DNA from 2 places in the Solibacillus kalamii genome. Region 2 is predicted to be linked to the other one. Evidence: a T-box and tRNA genes for the amino acid it is inferred to sense, from the RefSeq annotation. Region 2 holds a T-box; the other holds one or more tRNA genes.
The links. The T-box of region 2 lies ahead of tyrS (tyrosine--tRNA ligase). A T-box ahead of a tRNA ligase gene usually reads a tRNA of that ligase, here a tRNA-Tyr.
Positions count from the first base shown of each region.

Region 1 (8,527 bases), on a different contig from region 2:
GAAGGGCGTACTAATACACGACCATTGCCGGCCATTTCCGCTTCTACTTCAGCGATGACAGCTGCCACCTTTTCATTTTGAGTTACTGCATGTTTATCTGTTACACGTACGTTTACTAATTTTTGCGGGTAAATTGTCATTTCCCCTGCAAGTTCAGAAAGCTTTTTGCCTGTTGCTTTCATAATATTCACTAACTGAATACCTGTAAGCAGACCGTCGCCTGTTGTATTGTAATCTAAAAACACGATGTGACCTGATTGCTCGCCACCTAAGTTATAATCATTTGCACGCATTTCTTCCACAACATAGCGGTCACCAACCGCTGTCTTTACACTTGTCATTTCGTTTTCTTCAAGCGCTTTGTAGAAGCCCATATTACTCATAACCGTCGAAACTATCGTGCCTTTGTTTAAACGACCTTTCGCTTGTAAATATTTCCCGATGATGAACATAATTTGGTCGCCGTCAACAATCGTACCGTTTTCATCTACAGCGATTAAACGGTCTCCATCTCCATCAAATGCTAAACCAACATCCGCCCCGCGCTCCGTGACAAATGCCGCTAACTTTTCAGGATGTGTTGAACCGACACCTTCATTGATGTTCAGTCCATCCGGTGAAGCACCCATCGTTGAAATATCTGCCTCTAAATCTGCGAATAAATGTGTTGCTAGAGAAGAAGTCGCACCATGCGCACAGTCTAACGCCACATGTAACCCTTCAAAATCTTCTTCTACTGTTTGTTTTAAGTATGAAATATATTTTTGTCCACCTTCAAAGTAGTCTGTTACTGAACCAACAGCAGCACCTACTGGACGTGGTAATGTATCTTCTTCTGCATCAAGAATACGTTCAATCTCTTCTTCTTGTGCATCTGTTAATTTAAAGCCGTCTGGACCGAAAAATTTAATGCCGTTATCTGCAACAGGATTGTGAGATGCCGAGATCATAACACCCGCTTCAGCATTCATGACACGTGTAAGATACGCAACACCCGGTGTACTAATTACACCTAAACGCATAACTTCTGCTCCAATTGAAAGAAGACCCGCAACAAGTGCACCTTCCAACATTTCCCCAGATATACGTGTATCGCGTCCAATTAACACTTTCGGGCGATCTTTAGCATCCTTCGTCAGCACATAGCCGCCAATACGGCCTAGTTTAAATGCCAACTCTGGTGTTAGTTCACTATTTGCGACACCGCGAACGCCATCTGTTCCGAAATATTTACCCATTTACTTTTTCTCTCCTTCAACGCTTGAAATACCATACGTTTTTAAATTTACCACATAAAGTGGATTGCTTGTTTTATTGATAGCTAGTTTCCATCTGTATCTTCAACATTTGTATCTGCATCTTTATCTGCTTCACTTTTATTATCCTGTTCACGAACTGGCTCTCCACTCACACTAGCACGTACCGTTAGTTTATCTTGAGATAACTTGGTAGCACCTGTTGGAAGCTCAATCTTTAAATCGTACGGACCGGATTTTTTTATTTTTGAAAGATCGACATCGACGACCACTTCTTTTAATGTATCCACTACAGATTTAGAACCATATACCGTTATGTTAGATTTTTCTGGGGATAAACTGTCAATTTTAAGCCCCTCTACTGGTTCCCCAATTTCGTTGATCTTAATCGGGACTTCTCTACTATATTCATTAATTTCTACTTTTACATTGACCTTATCCGGATTAATGCTGACATCGAGCTTATTCAGATCACGGTCGAGTACCTTTACAGCCGCTTCCTGCTCAAATGACTTATTCACATCTTTCTCGCCTGAAACCGTCGCCTTTACATAACTTATGTTATCAATGACACTCTTAGCTCCTGTTACCGCTACTTTTGACGGTTCTGCCGTCATCTCGTTCAGTACAAAGTTCTCTGCTAAAAGGCGGTTATTCATTTCCGGCTCTACACGAAACTGTTCAGTAACCTTTTCCTCTATTGTTACATTAATTATTCTTGGCTCAATTGATACATCCAGTTTTTCGGAAAAGTTTTCTTGATGTATTGTAACGCTATGCTCACCAATTAACAATGAGTTTAAATCGACAAAGAGTTTGAAATCCTTTTCCAGCTTTGTTTTCATTACAATTTGTTTCGGCCCTGAAATTTTCACATCGACCGTTTCAGGGAGCCCTGTCACAAATAAATTATCAGAATCATAGTAAACTTCCAATGGCACATTTGTAATGACATCTGTTTCATTGGATGAGCTCGATTCCGTTTCACGTTTTTCTTCTGTTTGAATATACAGGAAAAGTGCAACCGCTAAAAACAAAGCGGTTAAACGGAGCATCCATGAGCTATCAAATACCTTATCCATTCTTTTTCCCTCCCCAAGTCCACTTAGATGCTAAGTTAGAATCTTGCTCAGGACCAAACCACAGTTTACGCAGTAATTCTTCAAATTCTTTAATAGTGAGATTACGGTGTAAATTACCGTTAGCTGTTATACTAATCGCACCTGTTTCTTCGGATACAACAATTGTAATTGCATCTGTTACTTCACTTAACCCAAGTGCAGCTCGGTGACGTGTACCTAATTCTTTAGAAATAAATGCGCTTTCCGACAATGGTAAATAACACGCTGAAGCGGCAATTTGGTTTTTCTGTATAATTACGGCCCCGTCATGAAGCGGTGTATTTGGGATGAAAATATTAATCATTAATTCAGAAGAAATTGCAGCATCCATCTTAATGCCTGTTTCTACATATTCATTTAAGCCTGTATCTTTTTCGATTGAAATAAGTGCTCCAATTCGGCGCTTTGCCATATAACTTACGGATTTTTTCATCGCTTCGACTAAGCGTGTCTGTTCATCTTCTTGCTGGTTATTAGTGCGTTGGAAAATCTTCCCTCGCCCGATCTGCTCAAGGGCCCGGCGAATTTCCGGCTGGAATATTATAATAATGGCTAAGAAACCCCAATCAATTACTTCTTGCAGTAACCAATCAAGGGTGTCTAAACCGAAAACGTAGGTAGCAAATTTCGCTAACACAACAATTAATAACCCTTTTAATAATTGAACGGCTTTCGTTCCTTTAATGAGGGTCAATGCTTTATAAACTACGTACCATACGAGCAGTACGTCCAGTACTTTAAAAATCATATCTACAGCAGCAATGTCTGTAAATTGTTCAATTATTTGCATGTGGCATCCCCCACCTTTACTTGCTAATCCATATTGTTTTTAGTATAGCACAATTCTGTCAGGGATTAACTTTCCTAACAGAAAAAAGTCTACCCGAGCGAGTAGACTTTTCTTTCTATACTAGAACGGCTTTTTTTTGAGAAAAGTTCCGATTTATTAAGAAAAATATTATTTCTTATTGTAATTGTCTTAGTGACAATTGTCCGATGTTACTCATCAAAGACAGTGATTGCTTTATTGAAGCCGTCTTTAATTTTGTACCAAAGCCATTCGAACATTTCATCGATTTCCTCTACTTGCCCTGTAACGACTGCCGTAGATGCCATATAGTTGCCATTGATAACTGTAATATTGCCGTCCACTTCCCCTTCGACAATAATATCGCCATTTTTCACAACGATGTCACCTTTTACAACTTGACCGTCAGGCACTGTTACCGTTTGCCCCTCAACAACTAAATTAGGCTGTTTTGTCACAGAGAATTGATCATCATTCGGGAAGCTGCCTAACAATGTGGCACTCATACATAAAAAGAATACTGCTGCAGCTACAAGTACAGGATGCTGACGGAACCAACGTTTGATGCCGGCAGAACTTTTGCGTTTCGGTAAACGACTTATCACTTGATCCTCAAAGCGCGGAGGGGCAGTAATATGTGCTGCACTCTTGATAAACGCAACCGTGTCACTTAATTCATGCATATGTTGTTGGCAATCAGGGCATGTTTGTAAATGCTGCTTCAATAATTGTTCATGCTCACGACTAATATCACCATCTAAATATTCGTGCATATAATCCACGAATTCTGATGCACACGTTTTCATGCGTATCTTCCTCCTACAAATTGTTTAACTGCTTTCTTAACGCTTCACGGCCACGGTGAATCCGCGTTTTAACTGTTCCTAAAGGCATATCCAAAATTTCGCTAATTTCCTGAAGGGACAGTTCTTCTATATATTTTAAAACAATGACCGATCGATACTTGTCTGGAAGGCGGCTAATTTCATATTGTATACGGTCCTGAAGCTCCATCTGCTCAACGGCCTCTTCCGGCAACTGCTCATCTGCGGCAATTTGAGAATACATATCCAGCCCTTCTGTCCCGGCTACCTCCGCATCTAAATAATAATCGGGCTTCTTTTTACGAATTCGGTCAATGCAAAGATTTGTTCCGATCCGGTAAAGCCATGTTGAAAATTTTCGATTTTGATCATACGAATGTAAATTAATATAGGCACGTATGAATGCCTCCTGTGCGATATCTTCTGCTTCCTGTTTATTGCCAAGCATTCGATAGCACACTTGATACAGCTTGTGCTGGTAGAGGTTAACGATGTCGGCATATGCGTTTTGGTCACCTTTAAGCACTTGCTTTATTCTTTTATTAACTAACGCATCCATTTGTCTTTCCTCTCCACCTTTTCAGCTGTTCTATATATACGGATTGCTTATTAAATGGTTTCACTTTCTATAAAAATATTTTCCCACTCATAAATATGTGCCCTTATTATAACAAACTTCATAACGACCAATCGAATTTTTTCGTAATTATCATACTAAAGTTTCGCCAAATAAAGAGCCAATTAATGCAACCGCTACATCTGCTGTTTTATTTCTCTCATCTAATATAGGATTCACTTCTACAAACTCTGCTGATGTCATTAATCCGGATTCCTGTATCATTTCCATCGCTAAATGACTTTCTCTGTAAGTGATCCCACCTGCTACCGGTGTCCCCACTCCAGGAGTATATAAAGGATCTAATGCATCTAAATCAAGTGATAAATGAAGGCCGTCTATTTGCAATTGCTTAAAGTATTTTAGCGTTTCTTCCATTACATACGTCATTCCAAGCCGATCAATTTCGTGCATTGTGTATATTTTAATGCCTCGTGTCTTAATAAGTTCCCGTTCACCTTCATCGATAGAACGTCCCCCAATTATAACAATGTTTTCGGCTTTAATTTTAGGTTCTGCATGTAAAATTGACGTTAGCCTTTGATGACCTAGTCCAATACTTGTTGCTAGCGGCATTCCATGAATATTTCCCGATGGTGTCGTTTCCGGTGTATTTAAATCTGCATGAGCATCAAACCAGATCACGCCCTGATTCTTATATTTCATCGATAGGCCAGCCAATGTACCAATTGCAATACTATGGTCGCCTCCTAAAACAAGCGGTATGTAATCCTTTTTTACGACGTTAAATACTTTTTCGGCAAGCGCTGTATTGACCTTAATTACTTCTTCCAGATTAAGCAGCTTTTCATCTTTCTGTGCAGCTGCATCCCCTTCAATTACTTGAATATTCCCTTCATCCTCAACTTCATATCCAAGATTAGTCAAACGTTGCTGCAACCCCGCATACCGAATTGCACTCGGTCCCATATCCACCCCACGGCGCTGTTGCCCATAATCACAAGGTACCCCTACGATTGAAATTTTCTTATTCATCATTTCTGCATCCCCTAACATGTCATGTAGTTTTTCTATTCTATTCTATTCTCCGCTCATCCTCCTATAGAAATTTCGAGCAACTAAACGATTTTCCCTTTTTATACGCAAAAAATCCTTTACTTATAAATAAGTAAAGGATTGTTATTTGATATTTAAGTACACTTCTAAGTTTATAAAATAAAAGTGAGCCATGAAGGACTCGAACCTTCGACCCTCTGATTAAAAGTCAGATGCTCTACCAACTGAGCTAATGGCTCATAAAAAATAAAAAAAATGGCTGGGGTACCTGGATTCGAACCAGGGCATGACGGAATCAAAATCCGTTGCCTTACCGCTTGGCTATACCCCAAACATTTTATAGATGGTGGAGGGGGACGGATTCGAACCGCCGAACCCTAAGGAGCGGATTTACAGTCCGCCGCGTTTAGCCACTTCGCTACCCCTCCGACAAATGATGCAACACTGTTAAAGTTGAATGGTGGAGGATGACGGGCTCGAACCGCCGACCCCCTGCTTGTAAGGCAGGTGCTCTCCCAGCTGAGCTAATCCTCCATACATAACAAGTGTTACTGCTTTATTTTTTTATGAAGCCTTAAATGGTGACCCGTACGGGATTCGAACCCGTGTTACCGCCGTGAAAGGGCGGTGTCTTAACCACTTGACCAACGGGCCGTTATAAGTTGTTCTCTTGAAGACAAGATTTATAATATCATCATTTTCTATATAGTGCAAGCCTTTTTTTAAAACTTTTCCGAAAAAGTTTTATTGCTTATTTTGTAATAGTAAAAAGGCAAAAAAAATGGCTCCGAAGGCAGGACTCGAACCTGCGACCTGCCGGTTAACAGCCGGATGCTCTACCAACTGAGCTACTTCGGAACGCTACTATTATACAGTGATGTACAAGCCATCTTTCTTACATTTATTATTATAGCAACGTTTAAAATTTATACAAGTAGTTTTTTGAAATAATTTGAACATTTTATTTTTTAGGCTTTTCTTCCATTAGAAATGCCTCATTATAATGAATTATTGTTTTCTAATACCGCTTTATAAACTCGACAATTTCATCGATTAAGCCATTTGCGAGTGGTAAATCGGGATTGGAATAGCTCGCAATATTTTGTTCTCGGTCGCCTTCTATTTCTTTTAACACATGATTCATCTTACTGAAATAATGTATTATCGCCTGATCATTTGCTGCATATAAGTTTTCTGCATCTGTTTCGGTTACTTGAATATCTTTTCTCCCTTGAAGAATGATAACCGGAACATTAACATTGCTAATTTCTTGTTGTGGATCGTATTTAAGCCATGAAATCATATATGGTTGAACAGATAGCCTAAATAGTGATTGGAGCTGTTCAGATACTGTCTCTACCTTTTTACCAGCTTTTAATTGCTGCAATGCTTTTTCGGATTCCACTAATAAATTCGGAGGTAAGCTTCCTGACAATTGTTCCATTAAAACTTCATCAGCCGGTCTGCCAATCCCTGCAATCGAAATAAGTGATGCTATATCATTTTGTTGAGCGGCAACCGTCATTATTAAAGCACCTTCACTGTGACCTAGTAAATGAATTTCATTAAAGCGGTCATCGTTTTTAGCATAGTCTACAATTGCCTGAACATCCTCAACATACAGATCAAATGTTAAATCATCTTCCTTTTTAATAAGTGCCGTATTATCACCAATTCCACGCTTATCGAAACGAATAGAAGCAATCCCTTTCTCCGCTAAGCTCTCTGCAATCATTTTTAAGCTATTATTCGCACCAGCCCCTATTGTGTTACCGTCTTTATTTGTAGGACCTGACCCTGCATGTATTATGACTAGCTCTCCCGTAGGTTTATCAGGCATCTGTAACGCTGCTTTAAGCTCTCCGCCGGCAACAGGAATCAATAGCTCTTTATACGTAACAGGCGTTTCTGTATATGGCTTTAACGTAATAGGATAGGAATGTCCGTTTTGCGTAAACGTTCCTTCTATAGTTTCGTTTTTCAGAGTTCCTGCAATCTTTATTAAAGATTCGGCTATGTTAATAGTAATGACCGCATCCGAGCCATTATATTCAATTGATTCAAATGCGAATTCAGTGATTCCTTGGACTGGTACAGAAATATTTCCACTTGCCTCCTCCAAATTTAAAATAATTTCAAGAGGTGACTGAGGAATTTCAATCATCCCCTGCCATTTTCCTATTAATGCTTCATCCACCTGCACAACCTCCTGCTTCGTCTGTTCTTCCACTGTTGAGTTATCACCCGTACTTTCACTATTACAAGCTGACAACAGTAATACAATAGCTAAACTATAAGCAATGTTTCGCATGGCTTTCTCCTCCCCATTCTGTCTTAATTTCCTTTACGGTTAGAATAGGAAAAAGTTTCAAAAGAAAAAAGCCATCAATGAAGATGACTTTTATTTTCATATTAAATTACGGTCGACAAATTCCTGAAGTTTATCATAATCACTTACCCTTTGATTACATAGTTGTGAGTCGTTGCAAATGTAATTACTATAAGATGTATAATTGTCACCGTTCCCCTTTACCGTAGCTGTAAACAGATGAACTACACTATGCTGGTTACAAATCGAACAGACACCTTTAATTGGGTTATGAGCATCTACAACTCCACGCAATGCCGTATATTGGCCTTCCTTTTCCAGTACAATGTATTGGCGGTTTGTTCCTTTATCCATCCATGATAGATAACTGATCGCTTGCCAATCAATTGTCTCAAGTTTAGGTAGCTTCAGCTTTTTATCTTTTTTAAACAATTTTTGTAGACCTTGCTCTGAAATTGATTTAAATGGAATGGTATATGATTTTAAGCTTTGAAAAAACAGCTCTGCCCCTATAGTATCTTCAATCGTTTCCACTTCTTTAATAATGTCTTCATCT
Region 1 covers NZ_NHNT01000011.1:140,750-149,276, forward strand. The annotation lists gene glmM (phosphoglucosamine mutase) at 1-1,238, opposite strand, end outside; gene CBM15_RS15125 (CdaR family protein) at 1,322-2,338, opposite strand; gene cdaA (diadenylate cyclase CdaA) at 2,331-3,167, opposite strand; gene CBM15_RS15135 (zf-HC2 domain-containing protein) at 3,377-3,991, opposite strand; gene sigW (RNA polymerase sigma factor SigW) at 4,005-4,568, opposite strand; gene rocF (arginase) at 4,719-5,621, opposite strand; tRNA gene CBM15_RS15150 (tRNA-Lys) at 5,809-5,881, opposite strand; tRNA gene CBM15_RS15155 (tRNA-Gln) at 5,899-5,973, opposite strand; tRNA gene CBM15_RS15160 (tRNA-Tyr) at 5,987-6,070, opposite strand; tRNA gene CBM15_RS15165 (tRNA-Val) at 6,101-6,176, opposite strand; tRNA gene CBM15_RS15170 (tRNA-Glu) at 6,222-6,296, opposite strand; tRNA gene CBM15_RS15175 (tRNA-Asn) at 6,425-6,500, opposite strand; gene CBM15_RS15180 (alpha/beta hydrolase) at 6,661-7,953, opposite strand; gene CBM15_RS15185 (FusB/FusC family EF-G-binding protein) at 8,050-8,527, opposite strand, start outside.
Region 1: it has a tRNA-Tyr gene. The T-box ahead of tyrS (tyrosine--tRNA ligase) is inferred to sense a tRNA for this amino acid. The anticodon was not compared.

Region 2 (8,527 bases):
AAACGGCGAACCAATTCAGTTTTCCGAAGAAGCACTCATCGAAATATTAAAACAGCATGAAGTGAAAATATTTGTGTCACTGGAAGTTGGAAAAGGACACGGATTTGCATGGGGGTGTGACCTGACTTATGACTACGTTCAAATCAACGCATCATACCGCTCGTAAAATGGTCATCAAGCTTGGTGGCAGTACATTAGAAGGTCTTAACGAGGCCTTCTTTCGCAATTTTAAAGCATTGCAGGAACAAGGAATTCAACTCATTATTACACATGGCGGAGGGCCTGCGATTAATCGCGAATTAGCCGCTGCAGGAATTGAGTCCCATACAGTAAACGGACTGCGTGTAACGAGTAAAGAAATGATCGGCATTGTGCAGTCAACATTAATCGGAAAAGTAAATCCTTCACTCGTCCATGAACTTCATTCAGCAAATATTTCTGCCATTGGACTAAATGGTTTTGATGACGGGCTGCTCGAAAGTGAATTTTTAAATTACGAAACTTACGCATATGTAGGAGAAGTGAAGCATGTTAATATAAATATGTTAAATACTTTGACAGAAGCTGGTATTGTACCTGTCGTTGCCTGTATCGGTGCAACGAAGGACGGGCAGGCGCTGAACATTAATGGCGATACAGTTGCGAGTGAAATTGCATTGGCATTCGGCGCGGATTGTCTCCTGCTTGTGACAGATGTTGCCGGTATTCGCATAAAGGATGAATATCAGACGGAAGTGACACCAAGATTAATCGAACAATGGATTAACGACGGGCATATTTACGGCGGTATGATTCCGAAAGTACAGGGCGCTCTTAACTGTTTGAAGGCAGGCATTCCTTCTGTACAAATTGTAAATGAAACTTTAACCGGGACGACTATTTTAAGTGAGGAGCTAGTGAAATGAGTGCATTATTCCAAAATTACGCAAGAAGACCTTTCGCTATTGTCGAAGGAAAAGGAACAGAAGTATTTGATACGACAGGGAAACGATATTTAGATTTTACGAGCGGTATTGCCGTATGTAGTTTAGGGCATGCACATCCGTCGATTGTCGAAACCATTCAAAAACAAAGTCAAAAGTTATGGCATATTAGTAACTTATTTGAAAGTCCAGGACAGGAAAAGCTTGCTGCATCATTAGTGGAAGATTTGCATTTATCGTATGCATTTTTCTGTAATAGCGGTGCAGAGGCGAACGAAGCGGCTATTAAACTAGTACGTAAGCATACAGGAAAACATAAAATCATTGTTTTTGAACAGAGCTTTCATGGACGTACATTTGGAGCGATGAGTGCAACAGGGCAAGATAAAGTACGTAACGGCTTCGGTCCTTTAGTAAGCGAGTTTGTAACATTGCCGTTTAATGATGTTACAGCATTAAAAGCAGCAGCTGATGCTGATACTGCTGCGATTATGCTGGAAATGATTCAAGGTGAAGGTGGCGTAAATCCCGTAACGGAGGAATTCGCGAAAGCCATTCATGAAATACAGCAATCGTCGGATATTTTAGTCATTGTTGATGAAGTACAAACGGGTATCGGACGTACAGGAACTCGTTTTGCATTTGAACAGACAGTTATCAAACCCGATATTGTTTCAATGGCAAAAGGTCTAGGTGGCGGATTCCCGATTGGGGGGATACTTGGGACAGAAAAGCTCTTTAACACGTTTAGTGCAGGGACACACGGTACGACGTTCGGCGGAAATCCATTGGGCGTTGCCGTTGCGCAAACAGTTATCGATCAAATATTCAATGATGCCTTTTTGGATAATGTGAAACAAAAATCAGCGTACTTTGTAAATAAACTGGAAGAAGCATTTCCGGAAGAAAAATATTCGGTTCAAGGTAAAGGGTTAATGCTGGGGTTAAGTCTCGGTGGCGAAGATGTCGCACCTTATGTTGCCGCATTGGATGAAGCCGGTCTATTAACGGTTGCAGCCGGACCGAAAGTGATTCGTCTATTACCGCCTTTAACAGTTAGCGAACAAGAAATTGATGAAGCGGTCAATTTATTAAAAGGTGTATTAAAAGAGGAACAGGTATCAATTTAATTACATTAAAAAATCTCACCAACTATTTTTACTAGTTGGTGAGATTTTTTTGTTATTCTCCTGATGGTTCGACAGGATCAACGTCAACTTCAATTTCGTCAAGATCTTCGGGCTCTTCGGGTTCTTCAATTACCTCTCCAGGTACAACATTTTCCTCATCTTCCGTTTCCGGTGGAGCCGTTTCGACAACTTCTCCAACTTCGTTCGAATAGCCTGATTCCAATCCTGTAATATCAACTGCTACGACGATGTAGCGAACACCTGGTGAAACAGATACCCGGTACCCTTCATAAGATTTTAATGAGCGTACGAGCGATCTTCCTTGATCGGTAACACTATAAACACGATAGCCGACGACATCATTTGATGAAGAGGCTGTCCACGAAAGTGAACCGTTTGCCAATGTAGCATAAACAGGTTGCGGTGGTGCACTGTCTGCCGAGAATGGTGCACCGGTTACAACACCTTTACCTGATGTGAATGACAATAATTTCGATGCGTCACCACCCAGTCTGCCTAACATACGGTCAACAAATGCCTGATTTAATCCGAATCCGCTCATTTGGACAAATTCAGTAGGTGTATTCGGTAATGCGGCATATGTGTTGCCGTTGATAACAACCGATGTAGAAGATACAAAGCTGTCATCCGGCTGAGACGGTAAAAATACATTTTTATTAAATAAATCTGACGTAACTAAACCGGCATTGGCACATGAAGTAGAAGGTGCCAGACCTGAAATGCCGCAAAATGATCGTGTTACAACGCCTTCAGGTTTTTTGAAAGTTTCTTTCGTACCGACTAATTCCGGGTCAATGTCATAAAGCGTATTCAGGTAATTAGCCCATAACCGGTTTACACGCTGACTTGGATGCTGGTAACGGTTATTAAATGCATAAAGTGTGCGTGGCTGGTCATAACCTAACCAAACGCCAACAGAAATATTCGGATTGTATCCTACTAGCCAAACATCTTTATGGTCCTGTGTAGTCCCTGTCTTTGCGGCAAAGTCAGATGAGAATTTCAATTGGCTCTTCGCCAATGTTGCGGTACCACCTTGCTTCATAACACCTCGTAGCATATCAGTCATCATATAGGCAGTTTCCGGTGCAAATACATCAACTGGAGTAGCTTCATGTTCATAAATAATATTGCCATCCAGATCTTCAATGCGTTCAATCATGTAGGCATCGTTAAATTGTCCGTTATTTGCAAAGGTTGTATAGGCATTTGTATTTTCTTCGACAGTTGCCCCGTGAGTGATCCCGCCAATAGATGTAGAAAGATTGACATAATCTCCTTCAGTCAACTTTGAGAAGCCCATTTTTTCCAAATAGGTTGCTGGACGACGATCTAAAATTGAATCATACAAACGCAGTACTGCTAAGTTTTGTGATGATGCAACTGCTTGTCGTGCTGGAATAATTCCTAGTTCCTGTGTTGGAATATAGTTGACGGGTTCATAGTTGTCATAACTACGTTTGAATTTCACATCCACTACAGGGCTTCCTGCACCAATGACACCGTAATCAAGCGCTGGTGCATAGGCAAGTAACGGTTTCATCGTTGAACCGTTTGAACGGTAAGCTTGTGTCGCATGATTCAATTGTTCAATTTCATGGTCACGCCCGCCAACAAAACTTAAAATACGGCCCGTTTTGTTTTCGATTACCATACTTCCTGTTTGTACGGGAACATCCACTTCGATTTCTTCGCCTGTTTCAGGATCTTTTTCTTTTTTCTTGTATGTTTGTCCGTATAAAGTGAATTCTTCCGTCACTTTTTTCATGGCATCATACATGTCTTTATTAATCGTTGAGTAAATACGGTAACCGCCTGAACGTATTGTACGGTCTGCCAGTATTGTATATTTTTCATTTAAGTTCTCTTCTTCTTTTAAACGGTCCGGGTCAATGCCGTCTTTTTCGGCAAGTATTTTCGCGAAAATTTCTTTTGAACGCAGCTCAAGCTCTGCTGTTAACCAAGGATATTTTTCTTCCGGACGGATTTCATATCCTTTGAAGTCTTTCGAAATATCATAGGCAATTGCTTCGTCATATTCTTTCTTCGTAATATAGCCTGCTTCCTGCATACGATAAAGAACCGTTTTCATACGGTCAATACCTGGCTGCATCCCTTCCGCACTTTTTTGCTCACCTTTATTTGTGAAAGGCGTGTATGTGAAAGGTGCCTGAGGGATACCGGCAATATAAGCTGCCTGCGGTAAATTTAATTTAGATGCGGACACACTAAAAATCCCCTGTGCAGCCGTTTCGATACCGGCAATGTTACGACCTGAAGAATTTCGGCCATACGGGATGATATTTAAATAGGCTTCGAGTATTTCTTCTTTTGTCATAAAATGTTCCAAACGGTACGCAAGTAAAATTTCCTTCGCTTTACGTTCATAAGAAACTTCATTCGTTAATATTTGGTTTTTTATTAATTGCTGTGTTAGGGTAGAGCCACCTGTCTGTGTAGACGAGTTGGATACGTCTTGCAGTAATCCACGTAATACCGCTTTCGGCACAATGCCGGTGTGCTCACGGAAATATTCATCCTCTGTAGCAAGAACAGCATTAATTAAGGATGGGGATATATTAGCTAGCGATGTTTCACGTCGATCTAAATCAGTTCTGATCTTTCCTATGTAAATATCGTTCGCAAAATAAAGTTCACTTGTTTCTTCATAGCTGAAAATTTGTTCGCGCATCTCTTCTTTCGATCGCAAAGGTTCATCCTTTGTTAATGATGCGAAGTAACCTGCGCCTACACCTCCGACAAACAACAGTGTCGCAGCTATAAAAATAATAGCCAGTAAAGTTAAATTCCAGAATACACCGCCTCCAATTCTGACGAAGCGCATTCTTTCTGAAGAAGCAAGGATTTCGATTTTTTTATTTAATTTTTCAAGCCATTGTTTCACATCATCGACCTCCTAAAATCTTGTTTATTATAGCATATTTGATATATAAACGAATATAAATATTGACATCAACTATTTTCTAGGTAGAATAGAAAATATAAATTTCAGGCAACGAAGAGTTTGCAGTAATAAATGTGTTCCCTGCATAGAGAGCTAGCGGTTGGTGAAAGCTAGACATAGCGCATTTATGAATTACGTACTTGGAGCCTGAACGGATCGTCACGTTATAGACGCTTAAAGTGGAAGAAAGAGATTTAAATTTCTTCAAGCCGGGTGGTACCGCGTTAAATAAAAATTTGACGTCCCTGCATGCATTTGCGTGTAGGGACTTTTTTATTTCCTTACAAGTAAATGACGTATCATGTAAAAGGAGAGAAAATAAATGACAAACGAATTACTGCAAGACTTGGAATGGCGCGGATTGTTATACCAGCAAACAGACGCGGAAGGTATGGAAAAGTTATTAAACGAAGAGAAGGTTTCCCTGTATGTAGGTGTTGACCCGACAGCGGATTCGATGCATATCGGACATATCGTGCCATTGCTTACGTTACGCCGTTTCCAAAAAGCAGGTCATACACCGATTTTATTAGTTGGTGGAGCTACAGGTACAGTTGGGGATCCATCTGGCCGTTCAGAAGAGCGTCAATTACAGACGATGGACCAGATCGATAAAAATGTGCAGGGTCTTAAAAAGCAAATGGAGCGCTTATTCGACTTTTCATCGGATGCTGCAAATGGAGCTGTTCTTGTAAACAATAATGATTGGGTAGGTCCAATGACATTAATCGATTTCCTTCGTGATTATGGGAAACTGATCAATGTAAACTACATCTTAAATAAAGATACAGTTGCGTCACGCCTGGATTCAGGTATTTCATTTACTGAATTTGCTTACACATTAATCCAAGGTATTGACTTCAATCATTTATACGATCATCACAACGTTCGAATTCAAGTAGGTGGTTCGGATCAGTGGGGCAATATTACAACAGGATTGGAAATGATTCGTAAAACGCATGATGAAAATGCGAAAGCGTTCGGTATTACAATTCCTCTTGTAACAAAAGCGGATGGTACAAAATTCGGTAAAACAGCGGGCGGCGCTGTATGGCTCGATGCTGCGAAAACATCTCCATACGAGTTTTACCAGTTCTGGATCAATACTGCGGATGCAGATGTTGTGAAATACTTAAAAATCTTCACATTCCTGACACGTGAAGAAATTGAAGGCCTTGCAGTAAGTGTTGAAGAAGAGCCGCATTTACGTAAAGCGCAAAAAGCGTTGGCTGAAGAAATGACACGTCTGATCCACGGTGAGGAAGGTCTGGAAGCCGCAGAGCGTATTACAAAAGCATTATTCTCCGGTGACTTAAAAGCATTGTCAGTGGAGGAAATGAAAGTAGCCTTCTCTGGTGTACCTTCTGTAGAAGTGGCGAAAGAAGACAAAAATATCGTGGAGTTAATCGTAGAAGCAGGAATTTCTTCATCAAAGCGTCAGGCGCGTGAAGATGTTACGAACGGTGCAATTAGCGTGAACGGAGAAAAAATTACGGATCTGGAATATGTAATCGATGCGAAGGACCGTTTGGAAGACGCCTTTGCCATTATTCGTCGCGGTAAGAAAAAATACCATATGGTGAAATTTGCTTAATTAAATTAAACGTCTTGGGAAGTAGTTTTCCAGGACGTTTTTTTAAAAGGAATATTTCGTTTCATAAAGAACGTATAGGGGAGAGGGGTGGAAGTATGGAAAATAAATCTTATTTAGGGAAAATTGTCATTTCGATTTTTGTCTTACTGACGGTTTGCTTTTTCACTTTCATATTGTTATTTTTTGTAGCATTTAGCGGCAAGATTCATTATATACCGTTAGTAGTTTCTGCTGCGGTCATTTTATATATTGGTTTTGTCCTTGTGATTTTTGATGTATTTTACAAAAACAGTAAGCGTATAAAAATATTTTGGTCAATTGCCGGAATTGTTTTGGTCATCACCTCGATACAACCAATTTATAAATGGTTCGATGGCAGGGTACCGACTGTTGACGCGGAAGTGAATATTTATCAATATGAGCCATTTACAGATCAGAATAAATTAGTGCAATTGGATAAGAAACCGAGTTTAAAAATAGAGGAACCTTTACCGAAGATGGATGGTGCAACGGCTTTGTATCCATTGTATGCAGCCATTACAGAGCACCTTTATCCTGAAAGAGAATATAATCCTTATAAGAGTGAAGTGATGGTGAATCAGACGCACGAAGCCTATACGAACCTGATTTTTGGTAATACGAATATGATATTTGTAGCGGGCCCATCCGATTCACAAATTCACCAGGCAGAACAACAGGGGATTAAACTTCATTTGACGCCTATTGGAAAAGAAGCATTTGTCTTTTTCGTGAACAGTAAAAACAAAGTCGATCGTTTATCGCTCGAACAAATTAAGGGAATCTATGCAGGGGAAATTACAAACTGGTCTGAAGTTGGCGGACAAGACGATGCGATCCGTGCATTCCAAAGACCTGAGGACAGCGGATCACAAACAGCATTACAACGGCTTATGGGGGATAAACCGTTAATGGAAGCCCCAACGGAAGATATAGCGACAGGAATGGGCGGAATTATCAATGAAGTGTCCCAATATAAAAATTATAAAAACGCAATCGGTTATACTTTCCGCTATTATTCAAATGAGATGGTAAAAAATAAAGAAATTAAACTTTTGGAAATCGATGGGGTTGCACCGACAAGAGAAACAATTCGCAACAATGCGTATCCAATTGCTTCTGAATTTTATATTGTGACAGCAGGCGAGCCAACAGGAAATGTTAAACAGGTGATTGATTGGGTGCTCTCGGATGAAGGGCAGGCATTAGTGGAAAAGGCGGGCTATGTATCTCTTAAATCTGCCGAATAGTAAAAGATTGGTATGCTACTAAAGAAGCAATAATTTTGTATCACCTTAAAAATATCAGTATAATAGATTGTATACATATTTTTAGGGGGATGTTATTTTGAGTGAGCAATTAACAGGTACAGTCGATGATCGACATGCAATATTAAGCATTGCTGTTAAACCCCGAGATACTATTCGTTATGTGTTAACAACTAAAAAGTTATCTTATTTCATTTTCGTTGGTATTATCGGAGTGTTTGCTAGTAATTTAGTCAGCTTTATCGGTAGTGAATTTACAGGGCAATATACGCTGGGAGATATCGTTTATTCAACATTTCTTTTAAGTTTAGTACTATATTTTCTTTCAACAGTTTTATCGGCAGGCGTATTGACACTATCAGCAAAAGCATTCGGTGGTACAGGGAAGTTTAAAGAAATGTTCCGCATGATCAGTGTGACAATGATTCCTTATATTTGGATATTGCCGGTTCTTCTGTTCTGGATGCAATTCGCACCACAGTCATTTTTCTCTATTTCCTATATGGAGACATCACTAGGTGATTTGATTCTGCAATTTGTTTGTGGGACACTGATTATTATTAGCAGTATTTGGACATATGTCATCACAGTTATAGGGATTTCGGAAG
Region 2 covers NZ_NHNT01000015.1:25,980-34,506, reverse strand. The annotation lists gene argJ (bifunctional ornithine acetyltransferase/N-acetylglutamate synthase) at 1-166, shown strand, start outside; gene argB (acetylglutamate kinase) at 129-905, shown strand; gene CBM15_RS17245 (acetylornithine transaminase) at 902-2,053, shown strand; gene CBM15_RS17240 (transglycosylase domain-containing protein) at 2,106-4,979, opposite strand; T-box leader at 5,082-5,289, shown strand; gene tyrS (tyrosine--tRNA ligase) at 5,362-6,633, shown strand; gene CBM15_RS17230 (substrate-binding domain-containing protein) at 6,729-7,901, shown strand; gene CBM15_RS17225 (Yip1 family protein) at 7,999-8,527, shown strand, end outside.